DNA from 4 places in the Bacillus sp. NP247 genome. Region 4 is predicted to be linked to each of the others. Evidence: riboswitches for the same ligand, from Rfam matches in the RefSeq annotation. Region 4 holds a riboswitch; each other region holds the start of a gene.
What was found. Region 4 has a riboswitch for S-adenosylmethionine ahead of KPL75_RS18005 (sugar ABC transporter substrate-binding protein). Riboswitches for the same ligand answer to the same signal wherever they lie in the genome.
Positions count from the first base shown of each region.

Region 1: it holds a riboswitch for S-adenosylmethionine, as region 4 does, so the genes downstream of both, KPL75_RS27265 (ECF-type riboflavin transporter substrate-binding protein) here and KPL75_RS18005 (sugar ABC transporter substrate-binding protein) in region 4, are expected to answer to the same signal.
Region 2: it holds a riboswitch for S-adenosylmethionine, as region 4 does, so the genes downstream of both, KPL75_RS15060 (MetQ/NlpA family ABC transporter substrate-binding protein) here and KPL75_RS18005 (sugar ABC transporter substrate-binding protein) in region 4, are expected to answer to the same signal.
Region 3: it holds a riboswitch for S-adenosylmethionine, as region 4 does, so the genes downstream of both, KPL75_RS21290 (Na+/H+ antiporter NhaC family protein) here and KPL75_RS18005 (sugar ABC transporter substrate-binding protein) in region 4, are expected to answer to the same signal.

Region 1 is NZ_CP076653.1:5,269,437-5,275,732, reverse strand. Features, by position in the region: gene KPL75_RS27285 (peptidoglycan D,D-transpeptidase FtsI family protein) at 1-1,689, shown strand, start outside; gene lepB (signal peptidase I) at 1,766-2,296, shown strand; gene KPL75_RS27275 (macrolide family glycosyltransferase) at 2,550-3,728, shown strand; gene KPL75_RS27270 (aspartate/glutamate racemase family protein) at 3,778-4,461, opposite strand; SAM riboswitch class I at 4,612-4,728, shown strand; gene KPL75_RS27265 (ECF-type riboflavin transporter substrate-binding protein) at 4,869-5,417, shown strand; gene KPL75_RS27260 (ABC transporter ATP-binding protein) at 5,428-6,296, shown strand, end outside.
Region 2 is NZ_CP076653.1:2,842,063-2,848,358, forward strand. Features, by position in the region: gene KPL75_RS15035 (sigma factor regulator N-terminal domain-containing protein) at 1-61, opposite strand, end outside; gene KPL75_RS15040 (RNA polymerase sigma factor) at 61-552, opposite strand; gene KPL75_RS15045 (SDR family oxidoreductase) at 901-1,704, shown strand; gene KPL75_RS15050 (methionine ABC transporter permease) at 1,741-2,409, opposite strand; gene KPL75_RS15055 (methionine ABC transporter ATP-binding protein) at 2,384-3,424, opposite strand; gene KPL75_RS15060 (MetQ/NlpA family ABC transporter substrate-binding protein) at 3,437-4,249, opposite strand; SAM riboswitch class I at 4,335-4,448, opposite strand; gene KPL75_RS15065 (NAD(P)-dependent alcohol dehydrogenase) at 4,529-5,437, opposite strand; gene KPL75_RS15070 (FAD-binding oxidoreductase) at 5,638-6,296, shown strand, end outside.
Region 3 is NZ_CP076653.1:4,075,162-4,081,457, reverse strand. Features, by position in the region: gene liaF (cell wall-active antibiotics response protein LiaF) at 1-38, opposite strand, end outside; gene KPL75_RS21305 (PspA/IM30 family protein) at 145-807, opposite strand; gene KPL75_RS21300 (lmo0954 family membrane protein) at 857-1,213, opposite strand; gene KPL75_RS21295 (GNAT family N-acetyltransferase) at 1,523-1,945, shown strand; gene KPL75_RS21290 (Na+/H+ antiporter NhaC family protein) at 2,014-3,330, opposite strand; SAM riboswitch class I at 3,425-3,530, opposite strand; gene KPL75_RS21285 (ribonuclease FAU-1 family protein) at 3,651-4,169, opposite strand; gene gltP (glutamate/aspartate:proton symporter GltP) at 4,237-5,511, opposite strand; gene KPL75_RS21275 (murein hydrolase activator EnvC family protein) at 6,003-6,296, shown strand, end outside.
Region 4 is NZ_CP076653.1:3,443,990-3,450,285, reverse strand. Features, by position in the region: gene KPL75_RS18025 (hypothetical protein) at 28-279, opposite strand; gene KPL75_RS18020 (L,D-transpeptidase) at 443-1,204, opposite strand; gene KPL75_RS18015 (SDR family oxidoreductase) at 1,426-2,292, opposite strand; gene KPL75_RS18010 (NCS2 family permease) at 2,517-3,818, shown strand; SAM riboswitch class I at 3,910-4,015, shown strand; gene KPL75_RS18005 (sugar ABC transporter substrate-binding protein) at 4,104-5,216, shown strand; gene KPL75_RS18000 (sugar ABC transporter ATP-binding protein) at 5,213-6,296, shown strand, end outside.

The sequences.
Region 1 (6,296 bases), 1.8 Mb from region 4:
AGAGAAAAGGATATTAGCGGAAAAGAGTTAGACAAAAAAATAGAAGAGTTAAAAAGAAAGCGAGTTACAGAAAAAAATCTTCAAGAATTAACAGCAAAAGACATAGAAGTGTTGGCTATTAAAAGTAAAATGACTTCAGGTTATCAAATGGCACCTCAAATTATTAAAAAAGATGTTAGTGAAAAGGAATATACTGTGATTAGTGAAAACTTAGCAAACCTCCCAGGGGTAGATGCATCAGTTGATTGGGAGCGTTTCTATGTTAATGATGGTTTATTCCGCTCGGTACTTGGAAATGTTTCGAATGCTGATGAAGGATTACCACGTGAACGATTAGATTATTATTTAGTGCGTGAGTATAGCCGGAATGATAGGGTCGGGAAAAGTTACATTGAACAACAATATGAAGATGTACTTCATGGTACGAAGAAAGAAGTAAGAAGTCTTGCTGATAAACAAGGTAATACGATTAGAACGGAAACAGTTTCCGAAGGGAAAAGCGGCAAGAATTTAACGTTAACAATAGATATGGAATTACAAAAAAAAGTTGAAGAGAGCATAGAAAAAATATTAAAGGCATACAAAAGTTCAGAATCGATGTTGGACCGTGCTTTCGTTGTAATGATGAATCCGAAAAACGGCCAAGTATTATCGATGGCTGGGAAAAGACTTGTAGAAAAAGACGGGAAAACGGAAGTAGAAGATTATGCTTTAGGTACGCTGACAAGTTCATACGAGCTTGGATCAACTGTTAAAGGTGCTACAGTATTAACCGGATTTGAAACAAAAGCTATAACACCGGGAACACATTTTTATGATGCACCTATGAAGTTTAAAGGAACTAAGGAGAAAAAGTCATGGAAAGATTTTGGAGATATAGATGACCTAAGAGCTTTACAAGTTTCCTCTAACGTTTATATGTTTAATACAGCATTAAAAATTGCAGGTGTGGATTATGTGAAAAATAGTTCACTAGATATTAAACAAGAATACTTTGATAAAATGAGATATTATTTCAGGCAATTCGGTTTAGGTGTTCCAACGGGCATTGATTTACCGAATGAAACAGCTGGACAAATAGGGAGAAAAGATAATCAACCTGGTTTCTTATTAGACTTTTCCATTGGTCAGTATGATACGTATACACCACTTCAGCTTGCACAATATATTTCTACTATTGCAAATGGTGGGTATCGTATGAAACCACAAATTCTTCAAGAAATTAGAGAACAAACCGTTCAAAAAGATGAGGTCGGTAAAGTAGTACAATCAATAGAACCCGTTGTTTTAAATAGAATTGATATGAAAGAAGAATATATCAATCAAGTAAAAGAAGGCTTTAGGAAAGTATTCCAAGAAGGGGATGGAACGGGAGTAAGGGCGTTCCAAAAAGCACCGTATAAACCAGCTGGCAAAACAGGAACTGCACAGACTGTATACGGTGGAGAAAGTGATATTGGGAGAAATGAGAAAGGCGATCGTAGAGAATGCTATAATTTAACATTAGCAGGATATGCGCCATATGATGATCCAGAAGTAGCATTTTCTGTTGTAGTACCATGGGTTATAAATGATAAGTCTGGTATTAACTCTGATATTGGAAAAGAAGTTTTAGATGCTTATTTTGATTTAAAAAATAAGCGATTAACTGGCGAAGCACCTAAAATAGATGACTCTAAAGAGAATTAAAATATACGAAACGTCTCTAGCATTTATATGGACTAGAGACGTTTTTACATACGAATAGATTAGAAATGAGGTATATATGAAGCAATTGATTCTAAAAGATTGGAGAAAAATATGTAGCTATATTTTAATAATAATAGGAATTATTATTATTAATAAGTCATTTTTATTTTGTATGGTAGAAGGAATTTCGATGCAACCTACTTTGAATGAAAATAATCGCATACTAGTTAATAAGGCTAGTGTCTATTTTTCTTCTTTTCATCATGGTGATGTTGTAATAATAAAAAAAGAAGACGAGCCTACATACTACGTGAAACGAATTATTGGATTACCAGGGGATAACATACAATTAAGAAACGATGTGGTATATATTAACGGTAAAAAGCGAGATGAGTTGTATATACAGTTAGATATGTCACAAGTATCAAATCGTTTTTCAAACTTTAGAGAAATGAAAGTTCCCTCGCATAAATTATTTGTATTAGGTGATAATCGAAATCATAGTAAAGATAGTAGGAATACACTTGGACTTATCAATGAGTCACATGTAATAGGTAAAGTGAAAATGGTATATTATCCATTTGATCAAATAAAATGGTTAAAATAATTCTATTAGATATGCACGTTTTATAAAATAATTCATATATTGATAGCATAGGACAAGCAGAAAAGCTTATCCTAACCTCACAGAACACTCCTTATCACAGTTAGGCATCTACTTATGTAGATGCCTTTTCCGATGACTGATAATTATTTATCAACCTAAAGTAGTAAGCATATTGGGACTATTAGAGGAAGATTGCTTGTAATAATAACAGTACGATTAATAAGAACATTGAATTGTAAGGAGTGAGAAATACGTGTTGAATATTTTAATAGTTAATTTTCCTGCAGAGGGACATGTAAATCCTACATTAAGTTTAGTAAAGGCCTTTACTGAAAGAGGTGATAACGTACACTATATTACAACGGAAAACTTTAAGGAAAGGCTTGAAGTTTTGGGAGCTATTGTACATACTCATCCGGATTTATTAAAGGAGATTTCTATTGATAATGAAACTTCATATGGATTAAAATCTTTCTTTCATGTACATGTTCAAACTTCTTTATACATATTAGAAATTACGAAACAATTATGTAAAAGCATTAATTTTGATTTCGTAGTTTATGATATATTTGGTGCTGGAGAGTTAGTAAAGGAATACTTGCAGGTTCCAGGCATAGTTTCCTCTCCTATATTTTTAATTCCACCAGTATTATTGGAAACCTTGCCTTTTCATCCAAATGCAGAAATACAATTCCAACCCGATGAACTCTCTGAAAAGTTACTGTATCAAATGGAACATGAATTTGGAGTAAAGCCCAAAAATAATCTTCAATTTATGCATAATAAGGGAGATATTAGTCTCGTGTATACAAGTCGTTATTTTCAACCTAATAGCGATTCGTTCGGAGAAAACAATGTTTTTATTGGACCGAGTATTATAAAGCGCAAAACAAATGCAAAGTTTCCACTTGAATTGCTTTCAAAAAAGAAAGTTATTTATATTTCAATGGGAACACTTCTTGAAGGGCTCGAACCATTTTTTAATACTTGTATTGATGCTTTTTCAAATTTCGAAGGGATTGTAGTAATGGCGATCGGTGATAGAAATGATATTTCAAAAATTAAGCAAGCGCCAGACAACTTTATTATAGCCCCTTACGTACCTCAATCAGAAATATTAAGTGAAGCAGATGTTTTTATTACACATGGTGGAATGAATAGTGTGCACGATGCAATCCATTATAATGTCCCATTTGTGATAATACCGCATGATAAAGATCAACCTATGATAGCGCAAAGATTAACTGAGCTTGAGGCAGCACATAGATTATTGAAAGAGCATGTTAATGTGCAAACTTTAAAAAAGGCGGTAACAGACGTTCTTTCAAATAAAAAGTATAAACATGGCATTCAAAAACTGAATGAAAGTTTTTTAGAGTGTGGTGGTTCCAAAAGAGCCATTGCAGTTATTGATGCTCTTTTAAATAAATAGTTCGGACAATATAAAAGCATAGAGGCTCTACCTGTATGCTTTTATATTATTATCCAGCAAATTGTACAGCAGTATTCGCATGTAAATAAGCAGTATCAAAAACAGGAACAGTAAGGTCATTTTGGGAAATAAGCAATGGTATTTCAGTACAGCCTAGTAATATACCTTCCGCACCGTTTTGAATTAATGAATTGGTAATTTGTATTAGTTTCTCTCTTGAAGTTTCTGAAATAATGCCTCTACTTAATTCGTTTAATATGACGTGATGGATAAAAGTTCTTTCTTCGTCATTTGGGATAATTGTCTCAATGTTATATTTTGCTAGTCGTGATGTATAGAAATCTTGTTCCATCGTTTGTTTTGTTCCTAATAGTCCGATACGTTTTATATTCTGTTCTACCATTTCTTTAGCACTTACATCACCGATATGAAGAAGTGGGATTGATATTGCTTGTTCTACTTCCTCAGCAAATAGATGTACCGTATTAGAACACATTAGTAAACATTCAGCTCCTGAGTTTTCTACCTTTTTTGCTACCGTGACTAATTCATTTTTCACTTCTTCATATTGATGGTTTTGCAATAATGTAGTTACCTCCCCAAAGTCCATACTATATAAAACAAGCTTCGCATTTTGATCATATTTAGAGAGAGTAAGTGTATTAATGTGTTTATAGTACAACGATGTTGATTCCCAACTTAGTCCGCCAATTAAGCCAATTACTTTCATCATGCATTCCTCCCATAACAATTTTGAATTTATTATTTCACAATTCCGATAAGAATACAATGATTTAAATGAACTATTTATTGAAAAATAAAAATAGTAAGAAAAGTATTGAAATTATTTATTGTTAGTGCCATAATACAAATTACAAATACATACTTATCCAGAGAGGTAGAGGGAACGGCCCTATGAAGCCTCAGCAACCCCTATGTAAATGCATAGGAAGGTGCTAATTCCGCAGAGGACATTTATATGTCTTTTGAAAGATAAGAGGATTCTTGTACGTGAAAGAAAATGACCTCTTAATTTAAGGGGTCATTTTTTGTTGTATAGAAAGGAAGTGTCGATGCATAATTCATTTTCAAAATAAATATAGAGTATTAAAAGCGGGATAATAGGAGAGGAGAATTGTAATGAACAAATTAACGACAAAACTAGTAGTAGCAATCGGAATTGGAGCAGCTTTATACGGGGTATTAGGGCTTTGGGGATTTTCTATCGCACCGAATACCTTTATTAAACCAGCATTGGCTATTTTAACAGTTTTTGGTGCGTTATTCGGGCCAGTAGCAGGACTTTTAATAGGACTAATCGGTCATACAGTTACAGATACGATTGCTGGTTGGGGTATTTGGTGGGGATGGGTTATTAGTTCGGGGATTATCGGATTTTCAATGGGTCTCATACAAAAAAGAACTGGTTTTAGTGTGAAAAATGGAACGTTTAATAACCGTGATATTTCTTATTTTGCAATTGCGGGGTTATTAGGTATTGTAATTGCTATTATATTTGCAGGGGCATTCGATGTTATTGTGATGGGAGAACCGTTTGACAAAATCGTTATACAAGTACTAGGCGCAACAATTGCAGACGTTATCGTATTTTTAGTTCTTGGCTTACCAATCACGATCGGTCTAGCGAAATCAAATAAGAAACATACACATTTAAAAATTGAAAAGTAGGGATGAATACATGCAACCAATTATTTCTTTTGAACAATTTACCTTTCAATATAGGCATGCCACGCAGCCTACTTTAAAAGATATTACATTTCAAATATATCCTGGGGAAAAGGTACTAATAGCTGGAAGAAGTGGTTCAGGTAAGTCAACATTAGCTCATTGTATTAATGGGCTAATCCCATTTTCTTACGAAGGGATTAGTACTGGTAATATTTTAATAGCTGGAAAGGATCCGAGAGAGGGAAGTATTTTTGAACAGAGTAAACATGTAGGAACAATATTACAAGATCAAGATTCACAATTTATTGGTCTTACAGTCGAAGAAGATGTAGCATTTTCATTAGAAAACGAATGTGTAAATCAAAATGAAATGAAAAAAATTGTTAATGATTCTTTAAAAAAAGTAAATATGCAGGACTTTCATACACAAAGTCCTCATGAATTATCAGGAGGTCAAAAACAGACAGTCTCTCTTGCAGGTCTGCTAACGACAAATGCAGATATATTATTGTTTGATGAACCGTTAGCTAACTTAGATCCAGCAAGTAGTTTGAATACTATAGAACTCATTAAAGATATTCATGAGAAATATAATAAAACAATTGTAATTATTGAACATCGAATAGAAGAAATTTTAAACCTTGATTTAGACAAAATTATTTTAATCGATGAAGGAGAAATTGTTGCGATGGGTTCACCGAATAAAATATTAGCATCTAATATATTACCAAATATCGGACTAAGAGAACCTATTTATATAGAAGCTCTAAAGAAATTAAATTTTGACAGTAATAATGTTGGGGTATTTCCAATTGAAAATCTACGTAATGCAGGCGTTCATAACCTATTAAAGAACTGGATGCGGAAGCAAGTGTCATC
Region 2 (6,296 bases), 600 kb from region 4:
TGATTTTAAGTAACTGTTTCCTTTTAGCTTTTTTTAACGCATCTTTTAAAGAAGTATCCATCAAGTTTTTCCTCCTACTGTAGAATGAATTGTTTTACGTGCGCGATGTAATTTTTGTTTGACACTGTTTACTTGAATATCTAGTATTAGGGCGATTTCTTCATATGAAAAGTTGTAGTAGTACTTTAAAAAGAAGGCTTCTTTATATTCTAGTTTTATATCTTTTAATAGATAGAAAATCTCATCTTTATTTAAAACAGCATCTAGTTCTCGGTCTGTATATTGTAGTTTTGAATAAATCTCTTCAGTTAAATAGATGTTTTGCTGCTCTTTTTTTCTCTTCAAGTCAATGTATTCGTTTAATGCGACTCTAAAAAACCATGGCCGTATGTTACTCTCGGTTAGGTCATCTAGCAACGTGTATACTTTATAGAAAGTATTTTGGATGATGTCTTCTGCATCTTCTTTTATAGCCCCTTTCGCTAGTAATAGTTTGAACACTTCCTCTCCTAAACTGATAAGATAGGAGGTCAATATATTTTCTTTTCCCATCATTTTTCCTCCCTACACTTATACAACGAATAGGTAATGGTAAATGTATACACTTTAAATTTAAAATAGTTATTAACTATGGTTTATAGTACACGATACTTCATAAATAGGAGTGGTTATTTTATTTTTTGAAATATTAAATCTTTAATGTTAAAATGAAATTTGGAGATATATGGAGAGGAGACAAAGACTCAATATGTGGATGAACTTGTAATGATTAGAAATTAGATAGATGAATTTTTCTCTCATAAGTGAGGGTTTATTTGGCTATCTGTAAATCATTCAAGGACTGCATATTTGGCCTATACATCCCTTTTGTGAGGAAAGTTTATATCTCTTATATAAAATATGCGTCCTTTAAACTTGGAGGAGTATAGTATGAATCAATTGAAAAATAAAGTAGCTGTTGTTACAGGTGTTAGTCGTCTAGATGGTATTGGAGCAGCGATTTGTAAAGAATTAGCTGAAGCAGGATACGATGTATTTTTTACGTACTGGACGAATTACGATAAAGAGATGCCTTGGGGCGTTGAGAAAAATGAGCAAATACAATTAAAAGAAGAGCTGATAAAGAACGGTGTTGAAGTATCAAGTATGGAGTTAGATTTAACTCAGAATGATGCACCAAAGCAGCTTATAAATAAAGTTACTGAACAAATGGGGTACCCTGATGTATTAATTAATAATGCGGCATACTCTAAGAATAATGATTTCTCTAATTTGACTGCCGAAGAGTTGGATAAGCATTACATGGTAAATGTCCGCGCGACTACATTGTTAAGTAGTCAATTTGCCCGAGGATTTGATAAAAAATCTGGTGGTAGAATTGTGAATATGACTTCGGGGCAATTTAAGGGGCCTATGGCAGGAGAACTGGCGTATGCAACGACGAAGGGAGCTATTGATGCTCTAACTAGTACGTTGTCAGCGGAAGTGGGCCACTTAGGGATAACAGTGAATGCAATTAATCCAGGACCAACTAGCACAGGGTGGATGAATGAAGAGATAAAGCAAGGATTAAAACCAATGTTTCCTTTTGGCAGAATTGGTGAGCCAAAGGATGCAGCAAGACTCATTAAGTTTTTAGTAAGTGAAGAAGCAGAATGGATTACGGGGCAAGTTATTCATTCAGAAGGTGGATTTAAAAGATAAGAAGAAGGTATCTCACTTTAGTGAGATACCCTCTTTTTAATCTTTCTTCAATCTTCGTGCAACACCATTCCCTAAAGACTGCAATCCTTGAACAAGAATGATTAAAATAAAGACCGTTGCATACATTACTTCAGGTTCGTAGCGTAAATGCCCGAAGCGATATGCTAAGTCCCCTAGCCCGCCAGCACCTACAAGCCCAGCCATTGCTGTTGCACCAATTAAGCCGATTGTTGCGATTGTTAGTCCAAGTACAAGAGATGGACGTGCTTCTTTAACCATAACGTGCCAAATGATTTTTATAGTAGAAACTCCCATCGCTTGATATGCTTCAATGACGCCACGATCCACTTCTAATAAAGCTGTTTCCATTAAACGTGCAATATAAGGTGCTGTGAATACGACAAGCGGTACGATAACACCTTGTACGCCAATTGATGTCCCCATTAGAAACTTTGTAAAAGGTAAAATGAAGAATAATAGAATGATAAATGGAAGAGAGCGAATGACATTAATAACTGTATTAAGAATAGGATAGATAATTTTATTTTCTCGCTGTCCACCAGGTCTCGTTAAAACAAGTGTGACACCAAGTGGTAATGCAATAAGGATAGAGATAAGTAATGAAATAGATGTCATTTGAAATGTTTGAATGGTTGCTTCCCATATTACGTTACCCCACTCATCCAAAAAGGACTTGTTTCCCATAATCTGTTCTACCTCCTTCTACGATGATTCCTTGCTCTTGTAAAAATGATAAAGCACGGTTTACTTCATTTTTGTCACCTTGCATATGAACGACCAGTTTCCCATATGCCTCATGTTTTAATTGCGTAATATTGCCTGATAAAATATTAGGATATACCTGAAAACGTTTTGTAGCGACAGCTAACGCTGGTTCTCCTGAAGCGGTTCCTATAAATGAAAGTGTTACGATTTCTCCAGTACTTTGTAGCTCTTTCTGTACCTCTTCTGGAATTTTAGCTGCAAATGCGCTATTTACAAATTTCTTCGTTGTTACATGTTGTGGGTTTGTAAAAATATCTTTTACGGTTCCACTTTCGACTACCGCCCCATGTTCCATAACGGCAACGTGGTCACAAATACGCTGGATGACATTCATTTCGTGTGTAATTAGTAAAATCGTGATTCCAATTTCTTTATTGATTTTTAATAACAAATCAAGAATAGAATCGGTCGTTTCCGGATCTAATGCGCTCGTTGCTTCATCACTTAATAACACTTCAGGCTCATGAGATAGTGCGCGAGCGATCGCTACACGTTGTTTTTGACCACCAGATAATTCACTTGGATAGGCGTCTTTTTTATTAAAGAGATCAACAATGCGTAGATACTTTTCTACCCTTTTTTCAATTTCATCTTTGGGAAGACCAGATAGACGTAAGGGTAGTGCGATGTTTTCGTAAACGGTAACGGTTTTAAGCAAATTGAATCCTTGAAAAATCATGCCGATTTTTTGCCTCGCTTTTGCGAGTTCTTTTGTTGATAAGGTTGTTAAATCCTGTTCGTTTATAATGATATTTCCTGTTGTTGGTTTTTCTAATAAATTTACACAACGAATTAATGTACTTTTACCAGCGCCGCTATATCCGATGATTCCAAATACTTCGCCCTTTTTTACTTTAAGGGAAGTTGGTTTAAGGGCCTCAACATTCCCTTTTTTTGTTGTAAATACTTTGGAGACGTTTTTTAATTCAATCATTATAGTCAGCTCCTACCAAGACGGTAAAACAGAACCATCAAATTTTTTCTCAATGAAATCCTTTACTTCTTGAGATTGATAAGCTTTCTTCAATTTATTTACAACTGCATCATCTTTATTTTCAGTACGAACAACGACCCAGTTCACATAGGGTGAATCTTTTCCTTCGCGGAAAATAGAATCTTTCGCTGGACTTAATTTTGCGCCTAATGCAAAGTTTGTATTAATCGCAGCCGCTTTCACTTCACTTAGCTGCGTTGGTAATTGAGATGCCTCTAATTCAACAATCTTTAAATTTTTCGGATTTTCAATTACATCTTTTGCAGTCGCTTTTTCCGTAGCCTTTGGATCAACTTTTAAAACTCCTGCTTTTTCAAATAGCTTTAAAGCACGAAGCTCATTTGTTGGATCGTTTGGGACAGCAATTGCGTCGCCCTCTTTTAATTCTTTTACATCTTTTAAGCTTTTAGAATATACACCCATAGGGAATGTTACTGTGGAAAATACTTCAGTTAATTTCATATTACGTTCAGCTTTAAATACGTCTAAATAAGATTTAGTTTGATAGCTATTTACATCGAGGCTTTTTTCATCTAAAGATACGTTTGGTGCTACATAATCATTAAATACCTTTACGTCGATTTGGAGACCATCTTTTGCTGCAACTTCTTTCACCTTTTCAAAAATTTGTTCATGCGGTCCGCCTGTTACACCAACGGTAATCTTTTTCTCATCTAATACTTTTACCTCTTTATCAGAATTAGCACCACATGCGCTTAACAATAATACAGCTCCACTTACAATACTTAATAATATCTTTTTCATTTATAGTTCCTCCTTAATATGCGTTCCAAAATAAAAAGCACCTCTCAAAAATAAGAGAGGTGCCGAATAGACGAAATAGGTTCCTCTCTCATCTTCCAAAACGAAAATCGTTCTGCAGGAATTAGCACCTTAGCTTATACGTTATAAGCTCGGTTGCCGGGCATCATCGGGCCAGTCCCTCCGCCACTCTTGATAAGAGTATGTGTATGTAGTTTTTAAATATGGTACTAATAGTAAATCTTACAAAAAGAATTGTCAATGTTATTTTCTGAATATATTTTATTTTAAGGTAATGGAAACATTACCTTTTTTATGTCCGGTCTCTACGTACGTATGGGCTTCTGAAATTTCTTCTAATCGGTAAGTTCTATCAATAACAGGTTTTAGCTTTTCTGTTTCAGCTAGTTGTTTTAATAGACTCATATCGTCTTTGCTGACCTTTGCGATTGTGCCATTAACAGATACGTATTTTCCATTAGGCGTTAATGCTTTTTCACAAAGGGATTTTTTATACTTTCCAACTGCATCAAATATTATATCGTAGCACTCGCCTCGTTCAGTAAAATCTTCTTTCGTATAATCAATTGCTTTATCAGCCCCTAAAGATTTCACTAGCTCAAAATTTGAATTACTACAAACAGCTGTAACAGTCGTGCCAAAATAGTTAGCAAGTTGCACAGCAGCGGTACCTACTGATCCGGAAGCGCCATATATAAGTACTTGTTGTCCCTTTTTTATGTGCCCTTTTCTCAGAAAATGTAATGCTGAAGTTCCGCCGAAAGGAATAACTGCCGCTTCTTCATACGTCACATTGGTAGGTTTTAATGCTATCAATCCACTTTCATGTACGCATGCGTATTCAGCATAGCCACCAACGTTAAGTCCTGTTAATGCAAAGATGGAATCTCCCTTTTTGAATTGAGTCACATCTGTTCCTATTTCTTCAACCTCTCCAGCTAATTCTACTCCCAGTATAGGTTTTCTCGGTTTTCTAAGTCCTAATACAAGTCGTATAGGAATCCAAAATAAAAGTGGACTAGTAAAGCTTCGCATTCTACAATCGCCAGTTGTTACACTTGTTGCGTGAATCTTAACTAATACTTCATTCTTTTTAGGAGTAGGTTTCTTTACGTCTTGAAGCTTGAGAACGTTAGGTGGCCCGTATTTTGTGCAAATAATTGCTTTCATAGCAACCTCCTGAATTAAGTTATTTTCCTCTACATCATATTTAAATGTTTTTTAAATCATGCGTATAGTTTCGCTTCATAATAAGTAAAAGAAAGATAGTTCTTTTTTACAGTGTAGTATTTTCCTTTTAAGAAAGTAGGTACAATAAGCATAGAGAGAAGTACTAGTGAGATTAGAATTTCAAACGAGGAGAGTGCCATTTGAAAAAAAGAAAAATAGCGGTTGTAATTGTAGCGTATACAGTGTTGCTCACAACATCTATATATGTATACAAAGAGCAACTGGATCATCCTATTATGAGTGATGTAGGAAAGTTGCTTCCAACGAAAATTAAACGTATTGAAGATGCTGAGGATGAGGGCTCATTAAAAAAGCTAGTGCAAGATGCAAATGTTTCTGGAGAGAAGATTTCGATTGCAGGTATGCAACATAGCCAAGGCGGACAGACGTATTATCCGAACGGTACGATGCTTGATATGAAAGGATATAACAAAATATTAGAGTTTGATCCGGAGAAGAAGAGGATTAGGGTACAAAGTGGTGTCACATGGAATGGCATTCAAAAGAAAATCAATCCATATGGTCTTGCAGTTCAAGTGATGCAATCTCAAAATATTTTTACTGTTGGTGGTTCATTAAGTGTAAATGTGCATGGGCGTGATATTCGTCATGAAGCATTGATTGATACAGTAGAGTCGTTCAGATTGTTAATGGCAGATGGTACAGTACGTGATGTAAGTAGAGAAGAAAATGCTGACTTGTTTCCGTATGTAATTGGGGGATATGGATTGTTTGGTGTGATTTTAGATGTGACGCTGCAGTTAACAAACGATGAATTGTATGAAACTCATACGAAAGT
Region 3 (6,296 bases), 630 kb from region 4:
ATCCCCATTAATTGTGTTTTTGAAAATTGCTTCTTCATTTCAGCTCCCCCCTCCTTGTCACATATACATAGAAGAAAAGGCATTGCTTTCCAACACCTTTTCTTCTATCACTATATCATAAGCCTGTTTTATTATATACTACAATTATTTTGTTACTTCTTTCGTTAACGATACTTCATTTTTCTCTTTCATTTCATGCTCTAGTTTTGCAATTTTCATATCAAATGTATCACGCTCATGCTCTTCATTTATACGCAGCTCTATGTCACGAATGTGATCTTCAATTTCTTCGAATCGTAAAAACGGATTATTTTCATCCATTTTATGAATAGCAGTATTCATACGGCGGTTTGCATGTGCCATATTTTCACGTGCCATTAATTCCATACGCTTTGCGTTCATTTCTTTTAATTTATTTTTCATTTCTGAAAGACGACGCTCTAACTCATCAATTTGCTCTACAACGCCAGCATACATTTCTTCTAAGCGAGTTACTTGCCCTTCATAATACGCTACTTCCTCTAATGCGCGTTCATGCAATTGTAATTCTCCTGCTTCTTGTGCGATGATAGCTTGCTTTGATCTTTTACTAACGAAATAACGTGCTTGCTCAAGCTCACGAGCAAAGTTAGATTTTAATGTTTTATGACGCTGAATTAACTTCTCAATTTTTGTTATTTCACGCTCACTGTCGCGTAAATATTGGTTTAACATAGCAATTGGATTTTTTCTTTCTTTCTCATCTAACACATTATGAAAATCAGCTAAAATTGCATCGCGTACACGTCCGAATAAAGATTGTTTCATTATAATCTTCCTCTCTTCTACTTTATAATTTGATTTGATTCATTTTATATTAGTTTTTCATTAACTTGTTCCACTCATCTTCAAAGTTGCTATATGCTTTAGAACTTTCTGGAGCAGAATCAACAACTACATTTTTTTCTTTTTTCCACTCACGGTAACCGTAGTATAAAACTACTAATGCTGCGATACCGATTAATGCTGGGGAATGAGAAAGTGCAATGGACAAACCGATTAAACCAACAATACCCCAAGCTAACTTTCCAAAGAATGATTTAGCTCGCACAAATGATTTATAGCTCCAGTACACAACTCCTGCTCCAATGGCGAATCCTACAATACCAGCAAGACTACCAAGAGCAATTAAAGCCAAAATACCGGCTGCGATAAACGCTAGAAATTGTTTCATCTTGTGCTTGCCTCCCTTCGATTTGATACTCTTATCTTAACTATTTTTTCATATTTCCATAACGAGCTTAAGAACTGTTTTCGACTCAGACTTAAGACCGAGTTGCATTCAGCCTTTTGCAAAACGAACATGTATGCGATGCGTATAGATACAGAAAAATTCTTATTCAATAACGAATGAGAATCTCAACTTGCGCGTCAAAAAAATTAGCAATACGTACAAACTTTTATTAAATTACATTAAAAAAATATTAAGAAAATTATGTTAAAATAAATCAGAAAGTTATATTTAAATTAAAGGGGATATATCATGAATTTACACATTACGAAAGAAATCAATACCGACGCTAAAAAACATATAAACAATCAGCTTTATGAATATAATTTAAAGCACTTTCCATCTGATTTAAGAGACAGATACTTAGAGATTCATTTATTTCTTAAAGATGAAAATGGTAAAATACGCGGGGGGATATTAGGTGAAGTCTGTTGGAATTGGTTAGAGATTCACTCTTTTATCATGGATGAAGATATACGTGCATTAGGGTATGGAACTAAACTGTTATTAGAAGTAGAAAAAATCGCTTTAGAAAGAAATTGTGATTTTATTAAAGTTGACACTTTAAGCTTTCAAGCATTAGATTTCTATAAAAAATACGGTTATAAAGAGTATGGTATCCTCGATAACGTAGGAAGAGATTATAAGCACTACTATTTGAAAAAGGATTTATAAATAATAAAAAACGCTCAGAGAATATTCTCCGAGCGTTTTCAACTGCTAATAATAAATGTCTCTTTATGCTATGCAGTTTTATGATACTCTTTTTTTTCCGCCACTTTAGAAAACCTCGGGAAACCAATTAATATAGAAATGATTCCACATACTCCAACTAAAATTGGATAAAATGCATATGGTAACAATTCGACCGGAGATAACGCAGCAAATCCTGCCGCTGTTAACATTTGAGCACCATATGGGATTAACCCTTGTACACAGCAAGAGAAAAGATCCAGTACACTCGCTGATTTACGGGGATCAATTTCATACTGATCTGCAATATTTTTCGCAAGCGGACCTGTAAAAATGATAGAGATTGTATTGTTTGCTGTACACATATTCGTCATACTCACTAAGCCAGCAATACCGAACTCTGCTCCTTTTTTCGAACGAATATTATGCGTTAAAAGATTCATTAAATATTGAATACCACCATTATATTGGATCAGTTCGACCATACCACCGATTAAAATGGCAAGTAATACTAACTCCATCATACCGCCCATTCCAGTCGTTACACTTTTAAAGAAACTCTCCAACGTGTAACTTCCATCTATAAGACCTATAGCGCCAGATAATACAGTTCCACCAGTTAACACAATAAGTACATTCCAGCCAAGTAGCGCGGTAATAAGTACTCCTGCATACGGTAAAATCTTTATCCAGTCAAAACTATGGGCTTTAACTTGTGTATCACTTCCTAAAGTAATTATTACTAATAGTACAATTGTAATAATAGCGGCTGGTAATACAATTAAAAAGTTCGTTTTAAACTTATCTTTCATTTCTGTTCCTTGTGAACGAACAGCAGCAATTGTTGTATCTGAAATAAATGATAAATTATCACCAAACATCGCTCCGCCCACAACCGTAGCCATCGCAAGTGCAATTGAGATATCAGTTTGCCCACTAATACCTACAGCAATTGGTGCTAGTGCTGCAATTGTTCCCATTGAAGTTCCCATCGCTAATGAAATAAATGCCCCTATAACAAAAATTCCAGCAACGATAAATCCTGGTGGCAAAATAGATAACGCTAAATTAACAGTTGAATCAACTCCGCCCATTCCTTTTGCTGTTTCAGAAAACGCCCCTGCAAGTACAAAAATTAATACCATAATCATAATATCCGGATTTCCTGCACCTTTAGCAAATCGTTCTACTTTCACATTAAAGCTTTCTTTACGATTCATCACTAAAGCAATTCCTACAGCAATTGAAATTGCTACAAGTATCGGCAATTTATAGAAATCACCTGTAATAATTCCAGAACCAATAAATAGCGCCAAAAATATTCCAAGTGGTAATAACGCTAAACCATTTCCTCTCGTTTCTTTCAACGTATCATCTCTCCCTAGTTTTCAACCTTTTCTAATGAATAACAAAAGACCTCTTCCGATGAGAAGAGGTCTTATACATCTATAAGAAACACTCTTCTCATCTTTCAAGCACATGCTTGCTGGATTTGGCACAGCACTCTGAAATCGAGTCCGCTGCCGAGGCATCGTAGGGCCAGTCCCTCCGCCTCTCTTTATAAGAAGGTTTCATATTTATTTTTTAATAATAATTTCTTTCCTAACTTTACTCGCTTACAAAACAAAAGTCAATTATTTTTTGTATAGTTTTTTTTGGTAATTATACAAAAATATGAATACATCAATCATTTTAACTTTTCAATTTCTTTATCCAATACTGAGATCCAATAAAATTCTCCATTTTTTATCGTTGCTACAATCCATTTCGTTGTATGCCAAGCTAATTCATATTCTTCCTTCGTAACATCGTCCATTCTATAAGCATCCTCTAACTCATCTTCATCTAATACATAAATCTCACCGTTTGGTAACAATACGACATCTAAATATAAATCATCAAAATAAGGTAAACCATGCTCGTCTATTTTAAATTCTTTCGTCACATCGATATAATATTGCACTAATTGTTTTTGATTGTCTAACATAGCTGTAATTGCAAAGTTTTTCCCGTTTATAAAATATTGCATCCATGTATACCCATCACCTGCAATGCAAAGCTCTTTACTATTGTATTCTTTATAACTAGGCTCTCTCACCTTTTTTATATCCAATATTCCTAACATACCTGCTTCAGCTTGTTTTACTGTGTATGTCTTCTCTAATAATCGCTTCCACGTAGAACCATCACCGTACTTACGTTTCATAACTTTCTCTCCTCTTCTACATACAGAAAAGCTCTCACATAATATGTGAGAGCTTTTCAAATCATAATTAAGCCGCTTGACCCTTTTCAGATATCTCTTTTAAATAGGCTTGTCCTTTTTCAGCGTCATATTGACCTTCCCACTTAGACATAACTACAGCCGCTAAAGAGTTACCTACAACGTTAACTGCCGTACGAGCCATATCTAGAATACGGTCAATACCTGCAATAAATGCTAAACCTTCAGCTGGAATACCAACTGTACCAAGTGTTGCTAATAATACAACGAATGATACGCCCGGTACACCCGCGATACCTTTTGATGTAACCATTAATACAAGTAATAATGTAATTTGTTGTGTAATGGATAATTCAATACCGTACATTTGCGCTAAGAAAATTGCCGCAATTGCTTGATATAAAGTTGATCCATCTAAGTTAAATGAATAACCTGTCGGAATAACGAAAGACGTAATTGCTTTCGGACAACCGAATTTCTCCATTTTCTCCATAATTTTCGGTAAAACCGTTTCTGAACTTGCTGTAGAATACGCTAAGATCAGCTCGTCTTTTAAAATTTTAAAGAATTGAAAAATGTTAATACCGAATATTTTCGCTGTAAGTCCTAATACGACCACAACGAAGAATATCATCGCCCCATATACTACAATGAGTAATTTCCCTAATGGAATTAATGAAGCTAATCCGAATGTAGAAACTGTAACACCAATTAATGCGAATACACCAAATGGTGCAAACTTCATAACTTGGTTCGTTACATAAAACATTGCATCTGCCACACCTTGGAAAAATTGTAGAACTGGTTTGCCACGCTCACCAACTGCTGCTACACCTAAACCAAATAATACTGAGAAGAAGATAATAGCAAGCATATCACCTTCAGCTAATGATTTCATAATGTTCGTCGGAACAATATTTACAAACGTATCCGCGAACGAATGACTTTGTACTTGCTCTGTCGTATGTGTATATTTAGAAATATCTGTTTTTGTTAACTTATCCATATCAACGCCTTTTCCAGGTTGGAAAATGTTCGCTATTAATAGACCAACAGCAATTGCAATCGTTGTAATAATTTCAAAGTAAATAATTGTTTTTCCGCCTAGTCGACCTAACTTCTTAACATCGCCAACACCAGCAACCCCAACAACAATACTAGCTACAACAATCGGTACAACAATCATCTTAATTAATCGGATGAAAATATCACCAATTGGCTGTAAGTACTTCACCACTTCCGGATTGCCAAAGAAAATCGCCCCAACTGCAATACCAAGCGCAAGTCCTATTAAAATTTGCCATGCAAGTCCTATTCTTTTCATACTTGTGGTAACCCCCTCTTCGATGTGTCACTCTATCTCTCATTCTATCTCTATAAAACTTGAAATTAAGAGTATTACATATTATTCGACAATTCACTACATTTTGTCCCTGTTAAAAATCATAAATCAAAATTTAAAATCTGACAACAAAATAAGTTTGCACGAATGCAAATAATTTTCTTGACAAAAACAAACCTCATGTCAGAAAACCTCACATGAAATCGATTCCTTACTAGTGATTGTTAGGTTATTAAACTACTGTTTCGTTATGGAAAATTCCATTATTTTCCATGTTTTTTAAAAAAATATAGAAATTGATATCTTTTTCTATACATTCAAGAATTTTAACTTTATGACAAACACTACGAAAAAACACTAAATTCCGACAAAACTTAGCAAAATTATAAAATTTTCTTTACATTATGATTACAACGATAGACACTCTTCTTCTTATGATATATAACATTCATAGGGAAAGGAGCCATACAACAATGAAAAAGAAATTTGCAGCATTTAGTGTTTTAGCAGCTGGAACGATTTTCGTTTCCCCGTTACTTTCACCCGTATACGCTGAAACGAATGAAAATAAATTATCTAATATTCAATCTGAATTAGAAGGCAAACAAAATGACTTACAAAATAAATCAGCTGAGAAAGAACAAATAGAAAAAGAAATCCAGGAATTACAAAAAAAAATCGACGAATTAACTACTTCTATTAATAAAAACGAAGCTGAATTAAACGATACAAAAAAAGAAATTAGCAAAACGCAGCAAACAATTGCT
Region 4 (6,296 bases):
AAGCATACGATTGGTCGTATGCTTTTTTTATATTCCCCTCCAAAAATCATGCATTATAAAAAAATACAAAATAACGAGAAGGACCGTCCCGCACAAAGTAATACGTCGGTATATACTCTTCTCCCCTTCCCTCGCTTTAACAAATGCCCAAATAAATCCGACGAACAATATTAAATCAACATATGGAACATAAAAAGAAAAGACGAGAAACGCATACAAATACACGATAAATAAACAGGTCGTTACTAAGAAAATTTTAAATGCAAATTCACTTTTCATACTGTGACCGCCTCCCAATCTGTACTGTATTATATTCACCAAAACATAATAGTTGCTGTTTCAATTTTCTCATCTCACTATTTGTAGGCACGCGATTGGTATGAAATCAATAAAAACAACTAAACTTCATCACAAATAAGCTACCGCCTATACACGGTAGCTATTATGGAATATTATATTTCCGCTTATATATATTACTCAAAATCGAATAAGATAATTGCTCATAACGAATTTTTTCTCCCGTTTCCTCTACAATATACAAATTGTTTCCTATATAATAGGTTCCATCTTTTCGTTTGGAGTACACTGCGTATTTTTCATTTGGCAATACCGTTTTTACTTTCGTTAATTGTCCATTTGGTTCTTGCCAATATATATTTACACGATCTACTAACATAAGCATTCCAATTTGTTCTTCTTCTACTTTACGACCATTCCAGCTCACAACACGATACCCAAGCTTATGAGCTTCGTATTCGGGACTCGTATGAAAACGAGAAATAATTACTTTTGTCTGTAATTGTACCCGGTCATATAACCATTGTATGTCTCGATCGTGCATGCGAATACAACCATTTGATTCCCGACTTCCAATCGTTCCTTCACGATTTGTCCCGTGAATGGCATATTCCTTTTTATCCAGACCTAGCCATCTCGTACCGAGAGGATTATTCGGTGCACCCCCAGGTATTTTTTTACGATGGTATTCTTTATTTTTATATTTATTTATAATACAAAAATTCCCTTCAGGCGTCGGAGTGCTATCTCTTCCTGTCGTTATCGGAAATGTTCTAGTATAGTTTCCCTCTTCAAAAAAAGAAAGCTGATTCGTCGTAAGGTTAACTAATATTAAATGATCTGTATTAGCAAAAACGCTAGCTGGCAGGCAGAAAAATAGGATTACGATACACCATACTTTCTTCATCTAAATCCTCCCTAGCACTAACATCATAATAAAGTGAAACTTTACTCGGTGGGGGGAGTTGTCCATCCCCACTGAGTATTAGCCTTCACCAATCGGGCATTTACGGGCAGCTATCTCCCATCTAACTTCCTTGCATTCGCTGAATTTTGAGGTAGGAGTCTTACTGCCCGCAAATAGCGGGATAAATGTAATTAGCTTTACTTTGCTCTTATAAATGAAAACTATCCATTCACAATTACTCCACCATTTACATGCATCATTTGCCCTGTCACATATGCCGAATCACTAGACGCCAAATATACATATGCAGGCGCTAATTCATACGGCTGACCAGGTCTTTGCATAGGAACATTGCTCCCAAACTGTGATACTTTTTTCTCATCAAAACTGGATGGAATAAGCGGTGTCCAAATTGGGCCTGGTGCAACACCATTTACACGAATTCCTTTTTGTACTAAAGACTGAGATAGCGATCTTGTAAAAGCGACAATTGCTCCTTTCGTTGCAGAATAATCGATCAACGTTTCATTTCCTTCATACGCAACGATAGATGCCGTGTTTATAATTACATCACCTTTCTTTAAATAAGAGAGTGCTGCTTTCGCAACGTGAAAATAAGAAAAAATATTAATACGAAACGTTTTTTCTAACTGTTCCGCTGTAATATATTCTAATCCTTGCTGCGGATATTGCTGTGCGACGTTATTCACTAAAATATTTAAACTACCTAGCTGCCCAGCGGTCTCTTCCACAATATCTTTACAATGTTGCTCATTACTTAAATCACCCGGCAGCAATACACACTTCACGCCTTCTTTCTCAACAAGTTTTTTCGTCTCATTTGCATCTTCGTCCTCATCTAAATAAGCAATCGCAATATTTGCTCCCTCTTTTGCAAAAGCGATGGACACAGCTCTCCCAATTCCACTATCTCCCCCTGTAATTAATACATTCTTTCCTTTTAACTTTTCGCTTCCTTTATAATTAGGATCTTCAAACTTTGGACGAGGATTCATTAACGATTCAATACCAGGCTGTTTATTTTGATGTTGCGCTGGCATCGTTAAAAAGTTTTTTTGCTGCGGCATAACTTCCTTCAACTCCTTTCCCCTTATAATGTGCACAATATTAAAAACTACTTACACATTAAAAAACCGCAATTCACGCTCATTTTTACGTTTAATATTCGAATTTAAGACATAAAATATGAATTGTTCTAAAGTTTTTATGCAAAACTATTGCAAAATAGTTAAAAAACGAATATTATATATAACTGTTGTGAAAATTATTCGTAAAAAGAAAGGATGTTTATATGTTTAACCTTTCAAAACATAAAACTTCTATTAAAACTGAAATTATGGCAGGTATTATTACCTTTTTAACAATGGCATATATCATTGTCGTAAACCCTGTCATCCTTGGGGATGCAGGTGTTCCGTTTGAACAAGCATTTACAGCGACAATCATTGCAGCTGTTGTCGGAACATTATTTATGGCGATCTTTACTAATCTACCAATCGCAATTGCACCAGGTATGGGATTAAATGCTTACTTCTCTTACTCTGTTGTAAAAGCTCATGAAGGCATGACTTTCGCGATTGCATTCTCTGCTGTATTCGTAGCAGGTATGATTTTAATTTTGTTATCATTCACATCTTTCCGTACGAAATTAATGGAAGTAATTCCTGAAAACTTAAAACATGCACTTACTGCTGGTATTGGTCTTTTTATTGCTTTTATCGGTTTGCGCTTAACAGGAATTGTTACAAAAAATGATGCAAACTTAGTTGGGCTTGGCGATCTTCACTCTGCTCCAGTTCTACTAGCATTAGCTGGCCTCGGAATTACAATTATCCTTATGTCTTTAAATGTAAACGGGGCATTATTTATCGGAATGTTATTAACTGGTATTATTGCTTACTTCACAGGTCAATTAACATTCTCAAATGGCGTTACGTCAATGCCTGGATTACCAGAAGGAATTATCGTTTCAAATCCAATTACTGCTGTTTCTGATGTAATTAATTACGGATTATACGGTGTTGTGTTCTCATTCTTCCTCGTTACACTATTTGATACAACAGGAACATTACTTGGTGTAGCACAACAAGGCGGATTTATGAAAGACGGAAAACTTCCAAAAGCAGGACGAGCTCTTCTATCTGACTCATTCTCAGCAACAATTGGAGCTATGTTCGGAACAACACCATCAACAGCTTACATTGAATCATCTGCAGGTGTTGCAGCTGGTGGTCGTACTGGTTTAACAACTGTGACAGTAGCTGTTCTATTTGCATTAGCAGCATTCTTCGGACCTTTAGTGAGCGCTGTTTCTGGCGTTTCAGCTATTACAGCACCATCATTAATTATCGTTGGTAGTCTTATGATGGGCTCAGTTCGCCACATCGATTGGGATACATTCGATGAAGCATTCCCAGCATTTTTAGTAATCTTAAGCATGCCACTTACATCAAGTATCTCAACAGGTATCGCACTTGGATTTATTTCATACCCACTTATGAAAGTGGCAAAAGGACAATTCCGTGCTGTTCACCCACTTGTGTATTTATTCGGAATCTTGTTCGCTTATCAATTAGTTTTCTTACCACATTAAAATCCCTCTTTATGAGGGGTTTTTTATTTTCAAAAAACATTTGACAACCGTACAGAATCATGGAATAATTCGAAATAGTTAAATATTCGATGTCTTATCAAGAGCAGGTGGAGGGATGAGCCCTACGAAGCCCGGCAACCGACCCATTTATGGGCACGGTGCTAATTCTTACAACACGTTGTGTTGAAAGATAAGAGTAATATGATAAGACGTCTTTTCTATTTGAAAAGGCGTTTTTTATTTTCACTCCCTCCCCTCTCTTCTTAGTTTAGGAGGGATTTTTTTATGAAAAAATTATGTTCCATCGTACTTATTTTTCTCTTACTTACATTAACATCTTGTACAAATGAACAAGATGCTATCTCTTCACAAAAGCAACAAACTGTGAAAAAAGTAACTACAACAGTAGAAAATCACTTACAAACAGAAGTTCCAACCCAAGTAAAGAAGCCATTAAAAATCGCATTAATTATGCAAATGTCTATCGGAACTTTTTCCTCTCAATATATTGAGGGCGTCAAAAAACAAGTCGAGCTATTTGGCGGCAGTGTACAAGTCTACAATTCTGATAACGATTTAGCAAAAATGGCTGCAAATTTAGATACTGCTATTAATTCAAAAGTGGATGGCATTTTAATTGATCATGGCCGATCTGAAGCGCTAAAACCTGGAGTCGAAAAAGCGTTACAGGCGAACATTCCCGTAGTCGCATTTGATAACGATCTACGCTTACCAGGTGTAACGATTATTGATCAAGATGACTATAGCCTTTCATGGAAATCATTAAAAACGTTAGCGGAAGATTTGAATGGACAAGGAAATATCGCAGTTGTATGGGTTGGTGGATTTGCTCCAATGGAACGTCGCAACGTTATCATTGATGCTTTTTATAAACGTTATCCAAATATAAAAGAAGTTGCGCGATTCGGTACTGCTAGCAATAACACACCGCTTGATACACAAACACAAGTAGAAGCTTTACTAAAAAAATATCCGAAAAAAGGAGAGTTACAAGCTATTTTCGCTTCATGGGATGAGTTTGCTAAAGGAGCTGTTAAAGCACTTGAACAAGCTGGTCGTACAGATATAAAAGTATACAGCATTGATTTAAGTAATGAAGATTTACAACTTATGCAAAAAGAAAACTCACCTTGGTCTGCTACGGCTGCAACTGATCCAGCGGAAGTAGGTAAAGTTCAAGTACGATTCTTATACAAAAAAATTGCCGGTGAACAAACACCAGATATTTATTCACTAGAACCTTATTTAGTAAAGAAAAATAGTTTACCAAAAGAAAATATAACAATGGATCAATTATCAAAACATATAAACAGTTGGGGAGACTCGAAAGATGTGTATTCTCCTTGGATGAAAAAATTAGAGAAGGAGAAAAAATGATGACATTCTCTCTTCAAAACATTACACATTCTTATCATGTCGCTACACCTGTTCTAGAAGATGTTTCTATCCATATTCAAAAAGGAAAAGTTCATGCCCTACTAGGAATGAACGGTGCTGGGAAAAGTACTCTACTGAAAATAGCAACTGGTGAATTTCAACCAGTTGCTGGCGATATAAAAATTGATAATCAATCTGTTTCCTTTACTTCACCACGCGATGCAAAAAAGCACGGTATTTCTTTTGTAACACAAGAAGTAGATCACGGACTTATTCCGGGATTATCTGTATTAGAAAATGTACTTATCGATCATTTAGCAATGCAAAATAAAGTACTATTTTCAAAGTCAAAATTAGTCTCACTCGCTAAACAACATTTGCAAACTGTACAGGCTGATTTAAATGTTTCTGAAGATGTTTCCAACTGCTCATTACATGAAAAACAATTACTTCTTATCGCAAGAGCTTTATCCAACAATACAAATTATCTTTTATTAGATGAGCCTACTTCTTCTCTTGGACCTAAAGAAGTTGAAAGTTTCGGGAAACTATTAAAAGATTTAACATCAAAAGGAATTGGCATCATCTTAATTTCTCATCGTTTATCAGAGATTCGAAATTTCGCGGATGATGTAACGGTATTACATAACGGTAAAGTTGCACTTTCTGAAGCTATTACACAGGTTACAGATCAACAAATTGTGGAAGCGATGACTGGAAAACAACTTACACTTCCTATTAATACAGCACCAAAACGAGGGAACGAAGAATTATTTAAAGTACAAGAACTTCCCTTACACAAAGACCATCCTCCCCTTTCTCTCACCATATGGAAAGGTGAAACTGTTGTGATATACGGATTAATTGGCAGTGGCAAAACAACAATTGCTGAAACTTTATTTGGTGCACGTCACACTTATCATGCAAAAATAGACGGCCAAAATATTACGATTAAAACACCGCGAGATGCGATTAAAGCGAAAATCGCACTTGTACCAGAAGAAAGAAGAAAACAAGGCGTATTTCTTTCGGAAGATATTATAGGTCACACAAATTTACACCAATCAGGTTGGAGACGAA